Regions from separate parts of the Tepidicaulis sp. genome, predicted to be linked through region 1. Evidence: predicted binding sites of a transcription regulator. Region 1 holds the regulator's gene; each other region holds the start of a gene.
What was found. The regulator PhoB, encoded in region 1, activates phosphate uptake and scavenging genes when phosphate is short. The targets are predictions, from matches to a motif close to TGTCATNNANCTGTCAT.
Positions count from the first base shown of each region.

Region 2: a site for PhoB is predicted at 2,003-2,019, ahead of ACOQOT_RS16845 (OprO/OprP family phosphate-selective porin). Genes of this name have one in related genera too.
Region 3: a site for PhoB is predicted at 2,297-2,313, ahead of ACOQOT_RS12410 (UDP-2,3-diacylglucosamine diphosphatase). Genes of this name have one in related genera too.
Region 4: a site for PhoB is predicted at 2,060-2,076, ahead of ACOQOT_RS06270 (RNA degradosome polyphosphate kinase). Genes of this name have one in related genera too.

Region 1 covers NZ_OZ244942.1:526,973-531,438, reverse strand. The annotation lists gene ACOQOT_RS02460 (aspartate aminotransferase family protein) at 1-627, opposite strand, end outside; gene ACOQOT_RS02455 (ABC transporter permease) at 815-1,624, opposite strand; gene ACOQOT_RS02450 (GcrA family cell cycle regulator) at 1,944-2,456, shown strand; gene phoB (phosphate regulon transcriptional regulator PhoB) at 2,612-3,319, opposite strand; gene phoU (phosphate signaling complex protein PhoU) at 3,427-4,158, opposite strand; gene pstB (phosphate ABC transporter ATP-binding protein PstB) at 4,195-4,466, opposite strand, start outside.
Region 2 covers NZ_OZ244942.1:3,507,890-3,512,355, reverse strand. The annotation lists gene dnaJ (molecular chaperone DnaJ) at 1-277, shown strand, start outside; gene ACOQOT_RS16850 (OprO/OprP family phosphate-selective porin) at 489-1,817, shown strand; gene ACOQOT_RS16845 (OprO/OprP family phosphate-selective porin) at 2,056-3,336, shown strand; gene dapB (4-hydroxy-tetrahydrodipicolinate reductase) at 3,539-4,348, shown strand; gene ACOQOT_RS16835 (2,3-bisphosphoglycerate-dependent phosphoglycerate mutase) at 4,406-4,466, shown strand, end outside.
Region 3 covers NZ_OZ244942.1:2,580,355-2,584,820, forward strand. The annotation lists gene ACOQOT_RS12395 (FMN-binding glutamate synthase family protein) at 1-496, shown strand, start outside; gene ACOQOT_RS12400 (HAD family hydrolase) at 515-1,264, shown strand; gene ACOQOT_RS12405 (diacylglycerol/lipid kinase family protein) at 1,271-2,161, opposite strand; gene ACOQOT_RS12410 (UDP-2,3-diacylglucosamine diphosphatase) at 2,578-3,420, shown strand; gene ACOQOT_RS12415 (glycosyltransferase family 4 protein) at 3,494-4,466, shown strand, end outside.
Region 4 covers NZ_OZ244942.1:1,324,938-1,329,403, forward strand. The annotation lists gene ACOQOT_RS06255 (CDP-alcohol phosphatidyltransferase family protein) at 1-205, shown strand, start outside; gene ACOQOT_RS06260 (AI-2E family transporter) at 202-1,308, shown strand; gene ACOQOT_RS06265 (HdaA/DnaA family protein) at 1,344-2,027, shown strand; gene ACOQOT_RS06270 (RNA degradosome polyphosphate kinase) at 2,227-4,398, shown strand; gene ACOQOT_RS06275 (exopolyphosphatase) at 4,414-4,466, shown strand, end outside.

The sequences.
Region 1 (4,466 bases):
GATGCCCGCCTCATCGCAAATCTTGCGGATGGCGCGCAGCTGCTCATTCGTGAAGGGACGGATACCGCCTTCCCCTTGCACGGGCTCCAGCAGCACACCGGCTGTCTTCTCACCGATCGCCGCTTTTAGCGCGTCCATGTCGCCATGCGGTACTTGCGGAAAGCCTTCGACCTTGGGTCCGAAGCCTTCCAGATGCTTTTTCTGCCCGCCTGCCGCGATGGTCGCGAGCGTGCGGCCATGAAAGGCGCCTTCGAAGGTGATGACCTCATAGCGCTCGGGATGACCGCTCGCCGAATGGTATTTACGCGCCATTTTGATCGCGCATTCCATCGCCTCGGCGCCGGAATTGGTGAAGAAGACGCTGTCGGCGAAAGTTGCCGCCACAAGCCGCTCCGCCAGTTTTTCCTGGCCCGGCACGCGGTAAAGGTTGGAAGTATGCCAGAGCTTGCCCGCCTGCTCGCCAAGCGCGGCGACAAGGCGCGGATGCGCGTGGCCCAGAAGGTTCACGGCGATGCCCGAACCGAAGTCCAGATATCTTTCCCCTTCAGGCGTAAAGAGATAGGGCCCTTCGCCCTTCTCGAACTCGATATTTACCCGCGCATAAGTTGGCAGGACTGGCGTAATCATTTCCCGATGCTCCCGAACAGAATAGAAAAAGCCGCCTTTCCTGGCGGCGTCCGAGAAGCGCTAGAGTATGTTGGAGAAGTCCTGTTCTGTCAATCGTTCTTGGATCGGGTGAGCAGGTATTTTCTCTTTCATCTCAACCACTTACTCGTGCCTTGAGAGGTCCCCGCCTCAAAAACCCGAGCCTTGCTCAGGCTTTGAGACGGTATCCTCGTCGCAGCACATAGTCCGTGACGATCCAGAGAACGACATTCAGCCCCAGCGTGAAAGCGACGCCCACCGCCACCGAGCCGTCCGCATGGCCCGTCATGCCGTAGCGGAAACCGTCGATCAGATAGAAGAAGGGGTTGTACATCACCGCTTCCTGGGCGAAATCCGGCAATTGGCGGATCGAGTAGAACGTGCCCGACAGGAAGGCGAGCGGCGTGATGATGAAGTTCGTCACCGCCTGCAAATGGTCGAACTTTTCCGACCAGATGCCGCCCAGCATGCCGAGCAGCGAGAGCATGAGCGAGGCGGCAATGGCGAAATAGACCACCGCCCAAAGATGGGCGATGGAAATATCGACAAAAGCGATCATGCCGAGCGCGGTCACGATGCCGACCATGACACCGCGCGTGACGCCGGCCATGGCGATGCCGACATTCAGCTCGCCCGCGGAAAGGGGCGGCATCAGAATATCGACGATATTGCCCTGTACCTTGGAGATCAGCAGCGAGGAAGAGGTATTAGCGAAGGCGTTTTGCAGCATGGTCATCATGATGAGACCGGGCGCAATGAACTCGGCAAAGGGCACGCCCTGCACGTCCGGGCGCAGCCGGCCGAGCGCCAGCGAGAAAATCGCCAGAAACAGCAGGGTCGTGATAACGGGCGCGGCCACGGTCTGGGTAATGACCTTGATGAAGCGGCGCACTTCTTTCACGTAAAGCGTCCACATGCCGAGCCAGTTGATGGCCCCGAAGCGGCGCGTTCCCTGCGGGGGATATTCCTGAAAACTCATCTGCCCTGCCTTCCCGTTGCGACCCCAAATAGTCACTCGCAGGCGATTTGGCAATGCACACTCGCGTCAAACTGGGGATAAATCGGGCACTCAAGCCCATATTTTGTGGTTTTGCGTTCGCTAAGCGCGATTTTTTGTGGATAAGGCGGCTTTGCAGGCATGCGCGCCTTGCGGGAACCTGCCCCTATCTTGTAGTGTTAACCCAATCGCAACACGATATGTAGTGGCGGCGTCAGCAGCGCGTACCGGGCATGACGCCGGGAATCTCGGGGAAACCTGGGGCACGCAGGCGCGCGCCCGCAGACGAGGGATAATAGGCATGTGGACGGAAGACAGGGTCGAAACTCTCAAGAAATTGTGGGCCGAAGGCCTGAGCGCCAGCCAGATTGCCAAGCAGCTGGGCGGCGTCACGCGTAATGCGGTGATCGGCAAGGTCCACCGGCTGGGCCTTTCCGGCCGCGCCACTTCCAACCGGCCGAGCCGGGCCCGCCAGCAGCCCGCCGCTGCCGCAGCGCCCGCGACAGCCCGGCCGCAGCCCGCCCAGGCGAGCGAGGCCCGGGAAAGCGCCGCGCTTGCCAAGGAAAAGCCGCTGCCCGCGCCCGCCCCGCAGCGCCGCCTGACGGATGTGGCCATCGGCGACGGGGCGACCGTCCTCTCCTTGACCGAGCACACCTGCAAATGGCCGATCGGCGATCCGGGCGAGGAAAGCTTCCATTTCTGCGGCGACCGTTCGGCACCCGGCATGCCCTATTGCGCCGAGCACGCGCGGCTGGCCTACCAGCCCGTACAGGCCCGCAAACGCAACGACCGGCGGCGCGACTTCGCCGTCTAAGCCCCGTTTCTTGGCGGTGCGCCCACCTGCCTTTGTTCAGGCGTAATCTGCAAAGGCAAGAGGCGCGCAGGGGAAAAAGCCGGCCCGATACCTCGAGGGGGAGGTGGGCCGGCTTTTATTTTAGGGGTTCGTTTTCCTGAAATTCCGGGGACAGGTCACTCGCCCGAAGCGCCAGGCACCTGCTCGTCGAGCGCATAGCCTGCCGCCCGCACGGTGCGGATCGGATCGTGCTCGCCCTTGGCATTCAGCGCCTTGCGCAGCCGGCCGATATGCACATCCACCGTGCGCGCTTCCACATAAACGTCCGAGCCCCAGACCGTGTCGAGAAGCTGGGCGCGGGAGAAGACGCGGCCCGGATGCTGCATGAGATGCTCGAGAAGGCGGTATTCCGTCGGCCCCAGATGCACCTCGCGGTCGGCGCGGCGCACCCGGTGCGCGGCGCGGTCGATCACGATATCTCCGAAAGTGACGATATCTTCTGCCAGCGCCGGGCGGATACGGCGCATGACGGCGCGGATGCGCGCCAAAAGCTCGCTCGTCGAGAAAGGCTTGGTGATGTAATCGTCCGCGCCGGTATCGAGACCGCGGATCCGGTCCGCTTCCTCGCCGCGCGCCGTAATCATGACGATGGGCAGGTTCCGGCTTTCGGGCCGCCCGCGCAAGCGCCGGCACAGCTCGATGCCGGAAACACCCGGCAGCATCCAGTCCAAGAGCACGAGATCAGGCAGATGCTCGCGTACCTGGATTTCCGCTTCCTCGCCGTCCATGGCCACGGCCACGTCATAACCTTCTTTTTCAAGGTTGTAGCGCAGGAGAGTGGAGAGCGCTTCTTCGTCTTCGACAATCAACACTGTTGGTTTCATGGGCGTGCGTTTCGGCCGTGAATCACTGGCTGCATGAATATCGACCGTGCGGGGGGCGGCGTGCGTCCAGTTCGTTTCAAGTTGCATGACATGCGTCCTTCCCGAGGTTACTGCGTGTCCCTCAAAGCGGAAATAGCGGTTGTGGTGGTCTGGTCGCTTTTCGGGCGCTCATCCACCAGCATTTCCCCGGTAACGAGATAAGAGACCGTCTCGGCGACATTGGTCGCGTGATCGCCGATCCGTTCGATGTTCTTGGCAATGAAGAGAAGATGGGTGCAGGCACCGATGGTGCGCGGGTCTTCCATCATATAGGTGAGCAGCTCGCGGAAGATGGAATTGTACATCTCGTCGATTTCCGCATCCGAGCGCCAGACATGCAGCGCTTCTTCCGCATTGCGCCCGGCATAGGCATCAAGCACTGCCTTGAGCTGGCCTTGCGCGAGCTTGCCCATCCGCGCCAGGCCCTGCATCAGGCGGGCCGGCGTTTCATAATCGCCGATCACGATAATCGAGCGCTTGGCGATGTTTTTGGCCAGATCCCCGATCCGCTCCAGATCGGCGGAAATCTTGATCGCCGAAATCGCCTCGCGCAGATCGAGCGCCATGGGCTGGCGCCGCGCGATAAGGCGCACGGTCTGATCTTCGATATCGTGTTCCATCTCGTCGATGCGCCGGTCTTCGAGCACCGTGCGCTCGGCCAGCGCGATATCGCGGCGCGTCACGCAGTCGATCGCCGCAGCGAGTTGCGCTTCGGCCATGCCGCCCATTTGCGCGATCAGCGTTGAAATCGCTTCGAGCTCTTCCTCGAAGGATTTGACGATATGTTCCTGCTCTCTCACACCTGCCTCCTTGCGCCGGGCCGCTTGAACGTTTGCTTAGCCGAACCGGCCGGTGATGTAATCCTGGGTGCGCTTGTCGCGCGGATTGGTGAAGATCTGATCCGTCTCGTCTTCTTCCACCAGATTGCCGAGGTGAAAGAACGCCGTGCGCTGGGAGACGCGGGCTGCCTGCTGCATGGAGTGCGTGACGATGACGATGGTATAGTTTTCTCTCAGCTCGTCGATCAGCTCTTCCACGCGCGCCGTGGCGATCGGGTCGAGCGCCGAGCAAGGCTCGTCCATCAGAATGACTTCCGGGTTCACCGCAA
Region 2 (4,466 bases), 600 kb from region 1:
GACGCTTGCAGGCACCAAGGTGAAGGTAAAAATCCCCGAAGGCACCCAGGCCGGTAAACAGTTCCGCCTGCGCGGCAAAGGGATGCCGGTGCTGCACGCGCGCCAGTTCGGCGATCTTTATATTCAGGTGGGCGTCGAAACGCCGATGAACCTCTCCAAGCGGCAAAAGGAATTGCTCAAAGAATTCCAAGAGGCCTCGAGCGAGGACACGAGCCCGGAAAGTTCCGGCTTCTTTGCCAAGGTCAAAGGCTTCCTCGACGGACTGCAAAACAATTAAGGGCCGCCTCAAGCGGCCCTTTTTCTTTGCCTATCGTCCGGTTTCTCCGGACGGCTTTCATTACAGCTCCTCCCCCGGAAAATTTTATGTGTTTCTGAGGCAACAGTGTGGGCTTGTCATCTTGCTGTCACACGATTGTTAGCCCGCCGTCACACAGGATGCCTACACCTCCTCTCGACCGGGGCAATTTCCGCCTTACGAGGAGATAGATATGTTTAAGAAAGCTCTGCTGGGGGGCGTTGCGTTTGCTGCGCTTTCTCTTGGCACCGCCGGTGCCTCCTTTGCTGGATACGACGTGAACGCGCGTATCGATGCACTTGAAAACGAACTTCGCGCACTCAAGTCGCAGGTCGACGCGCGCGATGCGAAAATCGAAGCTCTGGAAGCCAAAACCACGGGCATCGAAAACTTCCCGAAATTCGACGGCAAGAAGCTGAAGATCACGTCGGCTGACGGCAAATACTCGATGGAACTCTTCGGCCGCATTCAGATCGACGCGTCGATCGCGGACCAGGACGACCTGCAGAACGGCCATGACATCGGCGCCGGCGTTGAACTGCGCCGCACCCGTTTCGGCCTGAAGGGCAAGCTCGGCGGCGATTTCGAATATAAGATCGAAGCCGGCTTCGATGCGCCGAGCGATTCCGTTGATCTGGAAGAAGCCTACATCTCTTACGTGGGCTGGGATCCGGCGGAAATCACCGTCGGTAAGTTCAAAATGCCGTACAGCCTCGAAGAGCAGACCTCTTCGCGCTTCATCTCGTTCCTGGAACGCGGCAACAACAACGTCTTCGCGCCGGGCAAAAACCTCGGCGGCGGCGTGAGCTTCGGCGGCGACAATTACGGCGTCAGCGTTGCTTACATGTTTGCCGGCGATCTCGTCGACGGTTCGGACGATGGCTTCGAAGAAGACAACGGCATCGTGGCCCGCGCCACGGTTGCGCCGATGTTCGACAAGAAGGGCGGCTCGCTCCTTCACCTCGGCCTTTCGAGCTACTACCTGAGCGATCAGGACGGCACGGCCCGTTTCCGTCAGCGTCCCGGCATTCACAATGCCGACCGCCTGGTGGACACCGGCACGATCGCCAATGTGGACGACACCTGGTCGATCAACCCGGAAGTCGCCTTCGTGGCAGGCCCCTTCTCCGCACAGGCTGAATATGCCTGGACGCAGGTCGGCCGCACCAACGGCAACTCCGACATCGACCTGCATGGCGGCTATGTGTACCTGAGCTACTTCCTGACCGGCGAATCCCGCGCCTCCACCTATAAGGCGGGCTCGGGCAAATTCGACCGTCTGAAAACGGAAGGCGCCTGGGAAATTCTCGCCCGTGTGTCTTACCTCGACCTGGAAGACAATGGCCTGGTTGCCGCCGACCGCGGCGAGCAGACGGACTACACGCTCGGCTTGAACCACTACTTCAACCCGAATGTCCGCGCCATCGTCAACTACGTCTATGCCGATGTGGATCACCCCACCGGCGCAACGCAGGACGAAGAAGCCCACTCCCTCGGCGCTCGCCTCGCTGTGGACTTCTAAGAAGCGACCCCTCGCAGTCAGTCGCTTTGCCGCCCGGTCTTCGGACCGGGCGGTTTTTTATTGAGTAATGACTAGCGCTTTGGGCCCAGAAATTAACGAGCCCTTACTTTTGAAACGACCGTTGTTCACTTCATAAAATAAATGTCCTCCGGTCACGGAGGATTTAAGCCGGTCTTAACCCGCCCCGTTACAAAACTGTCACATTCCCGGCATCAAGCCGAAACGAGGGATGGGACAGATGAAGAAAACGAACGCTGTGCTGGCGGGCCTTGGCCTTGCAAGCATGCTCGCAAGCCCGGCCTTTGCCGGCTATGACGTCAACTCGCGCATCGATGCGCTCGAAAACGAGCTGCGCGAACTCAAAAGCCTGGTCGTGGAACGCGACGCGCGGCTGCAGGAACTCGAAACCCGCACGGCCGATCTTTCCGATCTGCCGAAATTCGATTCCAAGAAACTCCAGATTTCCAGCCGTGACGGCAATTGGTCGATCCGCTTTGGCGGCCGTATGCATCTGGATGCGACGATCGTCGATGACGATGTGACGCAGATCGGCAATGGCGCCGAGATCCGCCGCTTCTGGTGGGATGTGTCGGGCAAGGTCGCGGGCGACTGGAAATATAAACTCCAGGTCGGCCTCGAGAACGATCAGGTCCGTATCAAAGACGCTTATATCGCCACGGATGTGGGCGGCGTGTCGGTGACCGTGGGTAACCACAAAGAACCTTATTCGCTCGAAGAACTGACCGGCTCCAACTACATCACCTTTATCGAACGCGCGCTGCCGAACGTTTTCGCGCCGAGCCGCAATATCGGCATCAGCGCCAATACGGGCGGTGACAATTGGGGCGTGGCCGCCGGCTTCTTCACCGATGGCATCAATAATGGCGGCATCAACAACCAGACGACCGACTGGGCCGTGACGGGCCGCACGCATTACGCGCCGATCGCCGAAGCGACCCGCGCCGTGCATCTAGGTGTTGCCGGCAGCTACCGCGGCGTTGAAAACGACACGGTGCGCTTCAACCTGCGTCCCGAGTTCAACGATGGCCGCGGCATCATCAATACCGGCGCCGTCAACAATGTGGACAAGATGATCCAGGTCGGCCCGGAAGCCGCCGTGGTCTTCGGCCCCTTCTCGCTGCAGGGCGAATATCACTGGACGACGGTCGAGCGCACCGCCGGTCTCGGCGATGCGGACCTGGAAGGCGGCTATGTCTTCGCCAGCTGGTTCGTGACGGGCGAGTCGCGTCCTTATAACGCCAAGAAGGGCACCTTCGGCCGCGTGAAGGCGGAGAACGCCATCGAGCTTGCCGCCCGCTATTCCACCGTCGATCTGTCGGAGGCCAGCGCCGCCGCCACGAATGGCGAGGAAGACAACTACACGCTCGGCGCCAACTATTACTTCAACCCGAATGTCCGCCTGATGCTGAACTACGTTCATGCCGAAGTGGACCGGGTCGCCGCCGGAACGGATGAAGATATCGACGCTGTGGTTTCGCGTATCCAGCTCGACTTCTAAGAGGGGCGGGCAGGGGGCTTCCCCGCCCGGACCCAAATCAGGATCAGCCGCCATGCCGTAAGGTATGGCGGCTTTTTCTTTGGGGCGGCCTTGGCCCGAGGCTGCCCCTTAGCGGATTTACGCCTTCCCCTTCCCCTGATATACCGCCCGGGCGCCTTTTTGGGGCGCGACGTGAGATATCCGGGGTATTCCCATGAGCGAGATCAAGATTGCGATTGCAGGGGCGGGCGGGCGTATGGGCCGGCAATTGCTGGCGCAGGTGCTGGAAACCGAAGGCTGCACCCTTTCCGGCGGCACGGAGCCTGAGGGCTCGCCGCATATCGGCGCGGATCTGGGCCTTCTTGCTGGGCGCCCCGAGCCGCTCGGCATCGAGGTTTCCGCCGACCCCTTGGCCGTTTTCAAGGATGCGGATGCGGTGATCGACTTCACGGTGCCCGAGGCAAGCTGCGAACATGCCGCACTGGCCGCCCAGGCGCGGATCGTCCATGTCATCGGCACGACCGGCTTTTCCGAGGAGGACAACGCGAAGATCGCCGCTGCCGCGCGCCACGCGACGATCATCAAGGAAGGCAATATGAGCCTCGGGGTCAACCTGCTGAGCTCGCTGGTGCGCCAGGTGGCCGCCATTCTCGATGCGGACTGGGACATCGAAATTCTGGAAATGCACCATAAGCACAAGGTCGATGCGCCGTCCGGCACCGCGCTTTTGCTCGGCAATGCGGCGGCGAAGGGGCGCGGCGCCGACCTTAAAGAAGTCAGCGATCTCGACCGGCATTCGCAAAAGGGCGCGCGCAAGAAAGGCGATATCGGCTTTGCCACGCTGCGCGGCGGCTCGGTGGTGGGTGAACACTCGGCAATTTTCGCGGGCGAAAAAGAACGCCTCGTGCTCTCCCATGTGGCCGAGGACCGGGCGATTTTCGCGCGCGGCGCGGTGGCGGCGGCCAAATGGGGCCAGGGCAAAGGCCCCGGCCTTTTCGGCATGGCCGATGTTTTGGGCCTCAAAGAGCTTTGAAGGATGAGCCCGGCTTAGCTTTAGCCATCCGGGCGGTTTGATAAAACGGAGTGGAATGTGGGTAATTTGCTGGTGCTGGTCCGCCATGGGCAGAGCGATTGGAACGAGAAAAACCTTT
Region 3 (4,466 bases), 1.5 Mb from region 1:
GCCGATCTGGGAAAGCCTGCCGCTGCTTGTCGATGCGCGCAATGCCCATGGCTTTGAAGACCGAATCCGCATCATCGCGTCGGGCAAGCTCATCAATCCGGGCGATGTGGCCTGGGCGCTCTGCGTGGGCGCGGATTTCGTCAATTGCGCGCGCGGCTTCATGTTCGCGCTTGGCTGCATTCAAGCGCTTCAATGCAACAAGAACACCTGCCCGACCGGCGTGACGACCCATGACAAACGCCTGCAGCGCGGCCTGAACGTGCCGGACAAGTCCGCCCGTGTGCATCACTATCACGACAAGGTGGTCAACGAGGTTTGCATGATCGCCCATTCCTGCGGGCTGCCCGAGCCGCGCCTCCTGCGCCGTCGCCATGCGCGCATCACGACGGCAAGCGGCATTTCGCTGCCGCTGAGCGAATATTACGAGCGCTGGAAGAAGGGCGAGGAACCGGCGCTCGACGCCCGCCCCAGCACGAAATTGCGGGTGCATCAGTAAACACGCTATGATCGGGCTATGCTGAACCGCCCGAAAGCCATTCTCTTCGATCTCGACGACACGCTCATCTCCGCTTATGCGGACCCGGGGCCCGTCTGGCAGGCGCTTTTGAGCGAGCATGCCGAGGCGCTTTCCCCGCACGATCCTGAGGAATTGACCGCCCATGTCGGCGCTTATGCCGCGGAGTTCTGGTCGGACCCGGCCCGGCATAAAACCTGGCGGCTGAAACTTTACGACGCGCGGCGCGAGATTATCCGCGGGGCCTTCGAGCGGATGGATATTCTCAAAGGCGATCCGCGCCTTGCCCTTATCGCCAATGATATTGCCGACCGCTATTCGGCCCGGCGCGATGAAGCTATGACGCTTTTCCCCGACAGCCATGCGCTGCTCGATCATTTGAAAGAAAAAGGCATCAAGCTCGCGCTCATCACCAATGGGGAAGCGGCAATGCAGCGCGCCAAGGTGGAGCGTTTCGAGCTCACCCACCGGTTCGATCATATCCAGATCGAAGGGGAAGTCGGCTTCGGCAAACCGGAAGAAGAAGCCTATCACCATGCTCTCGGCGCGCTTGACGTGCGCGCGGAAGAGACCTGGATGGTGGGTGATAATTACGAATGGGAAGTCATAGCGCCCGCCGCGCTTGGCCTCACCACCATCTGGCATAACAGCCACAAGGCCGCGCCGCCCGAAGGCAAGCCCGCGCCCCACCACACGCTGGAAGACTTGAGCGGCTTCTGGCCGCTTCTCGAACAAACCGGCCTTGCCTGAGCGGGACTAACGCCCTGCCGCCGGCATGACGAGCCTGAGGAAGCGCGTGCCTTGCGTGACCGTGCGCGGCAGATACCCCCGCTCATCCCCATCGACCTCGACAGGCACCCCTTCCGGCCCCAGAAAATCGATATGGCGCGCGCGCCGCACAGTCACGGATTTTAGTTTCCCGGCGCGGCCGAGCCCGAGCGCCAGCAAATAGCCGGCAAAAGCAAACCGCCCCGGTTTACGGAATAAAAAGACATCGAGCCCCGGCCAGGTGATGTCGGCCTCCGGGGCGAGCACGAAGTTGCCCGCATAATGGCGCGCATTGGTGACGACCGCCCAAGCCGCCTTTTCACGCCGCCCATCGACGATCAGATCAAGCGGGGCGCCCGGCCCCCGCAGCCATTCGCAAAGGCCGGCCCAGACAAAGGCGCCCTTGCCGAAGCGCCGCTTGAAGCGCGGATTTATGCCATGGACGATGCGCCCGTCGAACCCGGCGCCGACCATGAGAAGAAACAGATCACCGTCAATATCCCCCGTGCCGATGAGCCGCGCCTCCCCGAAAAGCAGCATATCGGCCACCGCCCGCGCCTTGGTCTTAAGACCGATCTCGATGGCCAGCACATTGGCCGTGCCGAGCGGGATGATACCCATGGGCGTGCCGAAGCCGAGAAGCCCGCGCGCCACTTCGTTGATCGTGCCGTCGCCGCCCGCCGCCACCACGACGTCCGCCTGCCCGCTTGAGGCGGCTCTATAGGCCAGCACGGTGGCATGCCCCGGACCGTTCGTTTCCTCCACACTCACGGCCGCGCCGTCCTTTTTTAAAAGCGCCGTCACATATTCGAAAAGCCCGCCATGGCGCGAGCCGGCAGCGGGATTAACCACGATATGGATGGACTTTCGCCGCGACATGCTCCGCACCCGGATTGAAAGCTACACAAATGTCTCACGCATCCGACACAAAATAGTCACGCCCAAATCCGACCATAGCCTTATCGAATCGGGCAGCGCCTGGCGCGGGACCCGGTCATCATATCGACTGGATATATGACGCGGCTATGACACTTCTCGACACGGCTTCCTGGGGCGCGGCATTGAAATTCCGCCGGACATCCGGCGCAGATAGCAGACAAGCGCCGAAAACGAAATCCGTTTCCCCGCGCATCGGGCGCTCCCGCCGCCCCTCGGCGCCTGAAGGGAAATTACCCGTGCCCGCAAGCCCGCCCGGCCTTCCCGCGCCAATAACAGACCCTGCGGCAGATCCGGCGGCGGAGCCTGCGCCAAAAAAGAAACTCCGCGCCGCCCGCACCCGCGTCGGGCGCGGGACGATCCACGAAAAACTCTATAACAGCCCTCGCCCGAAAAAGACGAAGAAGCACCGCACGCTTTTCCTCTCCGACATTCACCTCGGCACGCCGGGCTGCAAGGCGGACCTCCTCTACGACTTCCTGCGCAACAATGACGCCGAAACGATCTATCTCGTCGGGGACATTATCGACGGCTGGCGGATCAAGCGTTCCTGGTACTGGAATGAGAGCCACAACGCCGTGGTGCAGGAGCTGCTGAGAAAGGCGCGCAAGGGCACGAACGTCATTTACGTGCCCGGCAATCACGACGAGGCGCTGCGCGATTATACGGGTCTCAATTTCGGCGGCATCGACATGGTCGGCGAAGCGCTGCACGAAACCGCGGATGGACGCACGTTCCTGATCATTCACGGCGATCAGTTCGACAGTGTGGTGCGCTATGCAACCTGGCTCGCGCATCTGGGCGACCGGGCCTACACGGTGGCCCTCGCGCTCAACACATGGCTGCATGATGTGCGCCGTCTCTTTGGCCTGCCTTACTGGTCGCTCTCTGCTTACCTGAAACACAAAGTGAAAAACGCGGTCGAATATATCTCCCGCTTCGAAACCGCCGTTGCCCGCGCCGCCCGCGAGCGCGGCGTCGACGGGGTGATTTGCGGGCATATTCACTTTGCCGAGATCCGCGAGATCGACGGCGTGCTTTACTGCAATGACGGCGACTGGGTGGAAAGCTGCACGGCCATGTCCGAGGACGAAAGCGGCCAGCTCAGCATCATCCGCTGGCATCACTTCTCCTGGGAAATGCAGCCCGAGCTCATCGAGCCGGAAGCGCGCAGCGCCCCGCCCGTCCTTGATGCCGCCTGACACTCTTTTGAAAACGGAACATCCCATGGCCTCTTCCGCGCCGCGCCACACTAGCCAGAAAGCGGCCCCAAGAATGGGCGATCAGGCAGGCCGTCCCCTTCACATCGTCATCGTAACCGACGCCGCCCCGCCGCAAGTGAACGGCGTCGTGCGCACCTTGCGCCAGACAAGCGAAGAACTGCAGCGGCTCGGCCATAAGGTGGATACTGTCACGCCGGAAGATTTCCGCACCGTGCCGCTGCCGAGTTACAAGGAAATCCGCATCGCGCTGCGCCCCTATCCGCGCATTGCCCGCTTCCTCGACCGGGAAAAGCCCGACGCCATTCACATCGCCACCGAAGGCCCGCTCGGCCATGCCGCCCGGCGCTATTGCTTGTCGCGCGGCCTGCCCTTCACCACCTCCTTCCACACGCGCTTTCCCGAATATCTGCACGCGCGCACCCGCTTTCCCCAAAGCTGGTCATATGCCTATGTGCGCCGCTTCCACGCACCCTCTAGCTCCGTCATGGTGGCAACACCGACCTTGCGCCAGGAACTGGAAGAGCGCGGCTTCACGAATTTGAAGCTGTGGTCGCGCGGCGTCGACACAGAGCTTTTCCGGCCGCGCCCGGAGCTGAGAGAAGGGGAGCAAGAACAAAAAAGCCCGCTCTGGCTCTATGTCGGGCGCGTGGCGGTTGAAAAGAACATCGATGCCTTTCTGGAAACGGACCTGCCCGGCACGAAAATGGTGGTGGGAGATGGGCCGCGGCTCGAGCATCTGAAAAAGAAATTCCGGGATGTCGCCTTCACCGGCGCGCTTTTCGGCGACAAGCTGGCCGAAGCCTTTGCCCGCGCCGATTGTTTCGTCTTTCCCTCAAGAACGGACACATTCGGCCTCGTCCTTGTCGAAGCGCTGGCAAGCGGCACGCCCGTTGCCGCCTATCCGGTGCAAGGCCCCATCGACATCATCACCGACCCGGCAACAGGCTGCTTGAATGAAGATTTGCGCACCGCCTGTCTTACCGCCCTTGAGAAAGGTGATCGCGAGGCCTGCCGCACCCACGCGC
Region 4 (4,466 bases), 800 kb from region 1:
GCTCGTGCTGGCGGTGGCGGGCAGCGGACTTGAGGCGGCAGCGGCGGTCGATATGCTGGTCATCGTGACGGCGGCAACGACAGGTGTTTCCGCGCTCGGATATTTGTTGCGCTGGGGCGGGCATATGGGGCTTTGGGCGCTGCCCGGGCGGCCGGCGGCCGATACCGTTTTGAGCGAAGAGCAGGGAAAAAGGGAAAATCCATGACCGTTCAACGCCAGGCGCTTTTCTGGGGCATCGGACTTTTCGTCTTCATTCTATTGCTATGGCTGCTGCGCGGCATTCTTCTGCCTTTCGTCGCAGGGTTGGCGGTGGCTTATCTGCTCGACCCCTTTGCCGACTGGCTGGAGGAGCGCGGCTTTTCCCGGCTGCTGGCGACCAGCATCATTACGGTGATTTTCGTGCTGCTGATCGTGGCCTTTCTGGTTCTGCTCGTACCGTTGCTTTACGAACAGACGGTAGCGCTGGTCGAAAGCCTGCCCAGAATTGCCGACCGTGTGCAGGAATGGCTGGCGCATTTGAGCCAGGGCCGGGTCGGCGAAGTGCTTTTAGGCAGCACGGATATTCGCGACACGATCGATAAGGCGGGCGCGGGACTTGTTTCCTGGGCGCTGAGCGCGCTGGGCGAGGTGTGGAAACAGGGCGTGGCGATTATCAGCCTTTTCTCTCTCGTCGTCATCACGCCGATCGTCGCGTTTTACATGCTGCTCGACTGGGACAACATGGTGGCGCGGGTGGATGAGCTTTTGCCGCGTGAGCATGCCATGACCATTCGCGGCCTTTTCCGGGAAATGGATGCGGTGCTGGCCGGGTTCGTGCGCGGGCAGGGCACGGTGTGTCTGGTGCTCGGCACGTTCTATGCCATCGGCCTGTCACTGGCCGGGCTCAATCTCGGCCTCGTTGTCGGGCTTGGTGCGGGGATTATCAGCTTCATTCCCTATGTCGGCACGATCAGCGGCTTTCTGGTGGCGACGCTGCTCGCCATTTTGCAGTTCGGCCCGCAGGATTATATGTCGATCGGCGTCGTGATCGGTGTCTTCGTCATCGGGCAGTTCGTTGAGGGAAATTTCCTCACCCCCAAACTCGTGGGCAGCCGTGTCGGGCTGCATCCGGTCTGGGTGATGTTCGCCCTTTTTGCCTTCGGCGCGCTGTTTGGTTTCGTCGGCGTGTTGCTGGCCGTGCCCATTGCCGCAGCCATCGGTGTGCTTGCGCGTTTCGGTGTGCGCAGTTATGAGGCAAGCCCGCTTTACCGGGGCACCGGGCTTGGACATGAAGACCTGCAAGGCGTCCGTAAAGACAGTGATGAGTAAGCGTAGAGGGATGCGTAAGCGTAAAGGAGAGATGGGTGAAAGCTGAGCAGCTTCCCCTGGAACTGGAACACAGGCCCGCGCGCGGCCGGGAGGACTTTCTTGTCGCCCCGGCGAACGAACATGCCGTGGCATTGATCGACCGCTGGCCGGACTGGCCCGACGCGGTGCTGGCGCTGGCCGGTGCGCCCGGCACCGGCAAGACGCATCTTGCCGAGGTGTGGCGCACGCGCTCGGGCGCGCGGCGCATCGAGGCGGCAAAGCTCACCAAGAAAGAAGTGCCGGAGCTTGCCGAAGCAGGCGCGGTGATTGTCGAAGACGGCGAGACGCTCTCAGGCGAAGGGCTGCCCGCGCTGTTTCATCTCATCAATCTGGTGCGGGAGACGAAGGGGTTTCTTTTGCTCACGGGCAAGGAGCCGCCCGCGCGCTGGCCGGTCAGCCTGCCCGATCTGTCCTCGCGGCTGAAAGCGGTGCCTTGCGCGGAGATCGGCGCGCCGGACGATGCGCTTTTATCGGCGCTGATGATCAAGCTCTTCGACGACCGCCAACTTGCCGTGCCGGCGCCCGTCATTTCCTATCTCGTGCCGCGCATGGAGCGCTCTTTTGCGGCGCTGAGCGCGCTGGTGGAGGCGCTGGACCGGGCCTCCCTTGCCGGGAAACGGCCCATAAGTGTGCCGCTGGCCGCTGAAATCCTTAAAAACCGGGAAGAAAGCGCCCTTTAGGCCGTAAAGGACGCCTTAAAACCTGCCGTGCTTGTCATGACTCGGTTACGTTTTTGACGTAATTTCAAGGACATCTGGAATTTAACGGAACGCGCGGGAAGCCCGCGCGCCCGGGGAAATGATTATGAGCGCATCTTCAGGATCGAGCGAAGCCATTCAGCAGGTGCCTGCCGTGGTGGCCGCAGACGGGCCGCTGGAAATGAAACATGCGGCGGTGGATAGCGCGAGTTTCGAGCATATCGACCCGGCCTCGGCTGCGCGCTTCATGAACCGCGAGCTTTCCTGGCTCGAATTCAACAAGCGCGTTCTGGAAGAATGCGGCAATCTCAATCACCCGCTTTTGGAGCGGCTGCGCTTTCTTTCCATCTCCTCGAACAATCTCGATGAATTTTACATGGTGCGCGTGGCGGGCCTGCGCGGGCAAGTGAATGCGGGCGTCGAAACGCTGAGCCAGGACGGGCTTACCGCCGCCCAGCAGCTTGAGCGGGTGAATGCCGCCGCCAATGAGCTGATGGCGGAACAGCAGCGCCAATGGGACTCGCTGCGCCAGGAGATGCGGGAAAACGGCATTGCCGTGCTCGACCCGGAAGAAGTGACGGCGGAAGAATATGACTGGCTGGAAACGCGTTTTCTGGAACAGGTCTTTCCGGTTCTGACGCCGCTTGCCATCGACCCGGCGCACCCTTTTCCCTTCATTACCAATTTGGGTTTCACGCTCGCGCTGCAATTGAGAAGCCGCAGGCTCGGCACCTCGATGGAAGCGCTTTTGCCGATCCCCGCGCAGATCGAACGCTTCGTGCGTCTGCCCGACCAGACGGGCGGCGCGTCTGGCATTCGTTTTCTCAGCCTTGAAAACTGGATCGGGCTTTTCCTCGACCGGCTTTTTCCCGGTTATGAAGTGATGGGCCAGGGCGCTTTCCGCATCATCCGCGACAGCGATATCGAAATCGAGGAAGAGGCCGAAGACCTGGTGCGTTATTATGAAAGCGCGCTGAAGCGCCGCCGCCGGGGCACGGTGATCCGCTTGAAGATGCAGGCGAGCATGCCGCCTTCCTTGCGCGAGTTCGTTGCCTCCGAGCTGCATGTTTCGACGCAGGAAGTCGTGCTGGTGGACGGGCTGCTCGGCCTTGCCCAGACCAATGGCCTCATCGTCGATGACCGGCCGGATTTGAAATTCACGCCCTATAATGCGCGCTTCCCCGAGCGGGTGCGCGATTATGGCGGGGATTGTTTCGCCGCGATCCGCGCCAAAGACATTGTCGTGCATCACCCTTACGAAAGCTTCGATGTGGTGGTGCAGTTCATCCGCCAGGCCGCCAACGATCCGGATGTCGTGGCGATCAAACAAACGCTTTACCGGACCTCGAAAGACTCGCCCATCGTGCAGGCGCTGATCGAGGCGGCAGAGGCGGGCAAGTCCGTCACCGCGCTTGTGGAGCTGAAAGCGCGTTTCGACGAGGCCGCCAACATCGTCTGGGCGCGGAACCTGGAACGGGCGGGCGTGCAGGTCGTGTTCGGCTTCATCGAGCTGAAGACCCATGCGAAGCTTTCCATGGTGGTGCGCCGGGAAGGCGGGGCGCTGCGCTCTTATGTGCACCTTGGCACCGGTAACTATCACCCGATCACCGCGAAGATTTACACCGACCTTTCCATGTTCACGACGGACCCGGCGATCGGGCGCGACGTTGCGCGGATCTTCAACTATCTGACGGGCTATGCCGAACCGGAAGAGCTGGAACAGATCGCTATGTCGCCGGTGGGTTTGCGCGCGCGGCTTCTGGAAGATATTCGCGGTGAGATCGCCCATGCCAAGGCGGGCCGGCCCGCACAGGTCTGGGCGAAGATGAATTCGCTCGTCGATCCCATCGTCATCGACGCGCTTTACGAGGCAAGCCAGGCAGGCGTGCATATCGATCTCATCATGCGCGGCATTTGCTGCCTGCGTCCCGGTGTGCCGGGGCTTTCGGAGAACATCCGCGTAAAGAGCATTGTCGGGCGCTTTCTGGAACATTCGCGCATCGTCTGCTTCGGCAACGGTCACGGGCTGCCGTCCGATGACGCGAAGGTTTATTTCTCCTCCGCCGACTGGATGCCGCGCAATCTCGACCGGCGGGTCGAGGTGCTGGTGCCGGTGCGCAACTCCACCGTCCATGCGCAGATTATGGATCAGATCATGGTTGCCAATTTGAAGGACAACCAGCAGAGCTGGCGGATGCTGCCCGATGGCAGCTATCAGCGTATCAAACCGGCGCCGGGTGAGGAGCCTTTCAACGCCCACCATTTCTTCATGGACAATCCGAGCCTCTCCGGGCGCGGCAGCTCACTTGAACGGGACGAGCCTCCGGCTGTAGAACTGAAGTCCCGAAAATAAACGCAAGTCCAGTCCGTGACCTCAAACTCCCCCGGTAAGGGCCCCGCGCATACCTCGCGCAAGGGGCC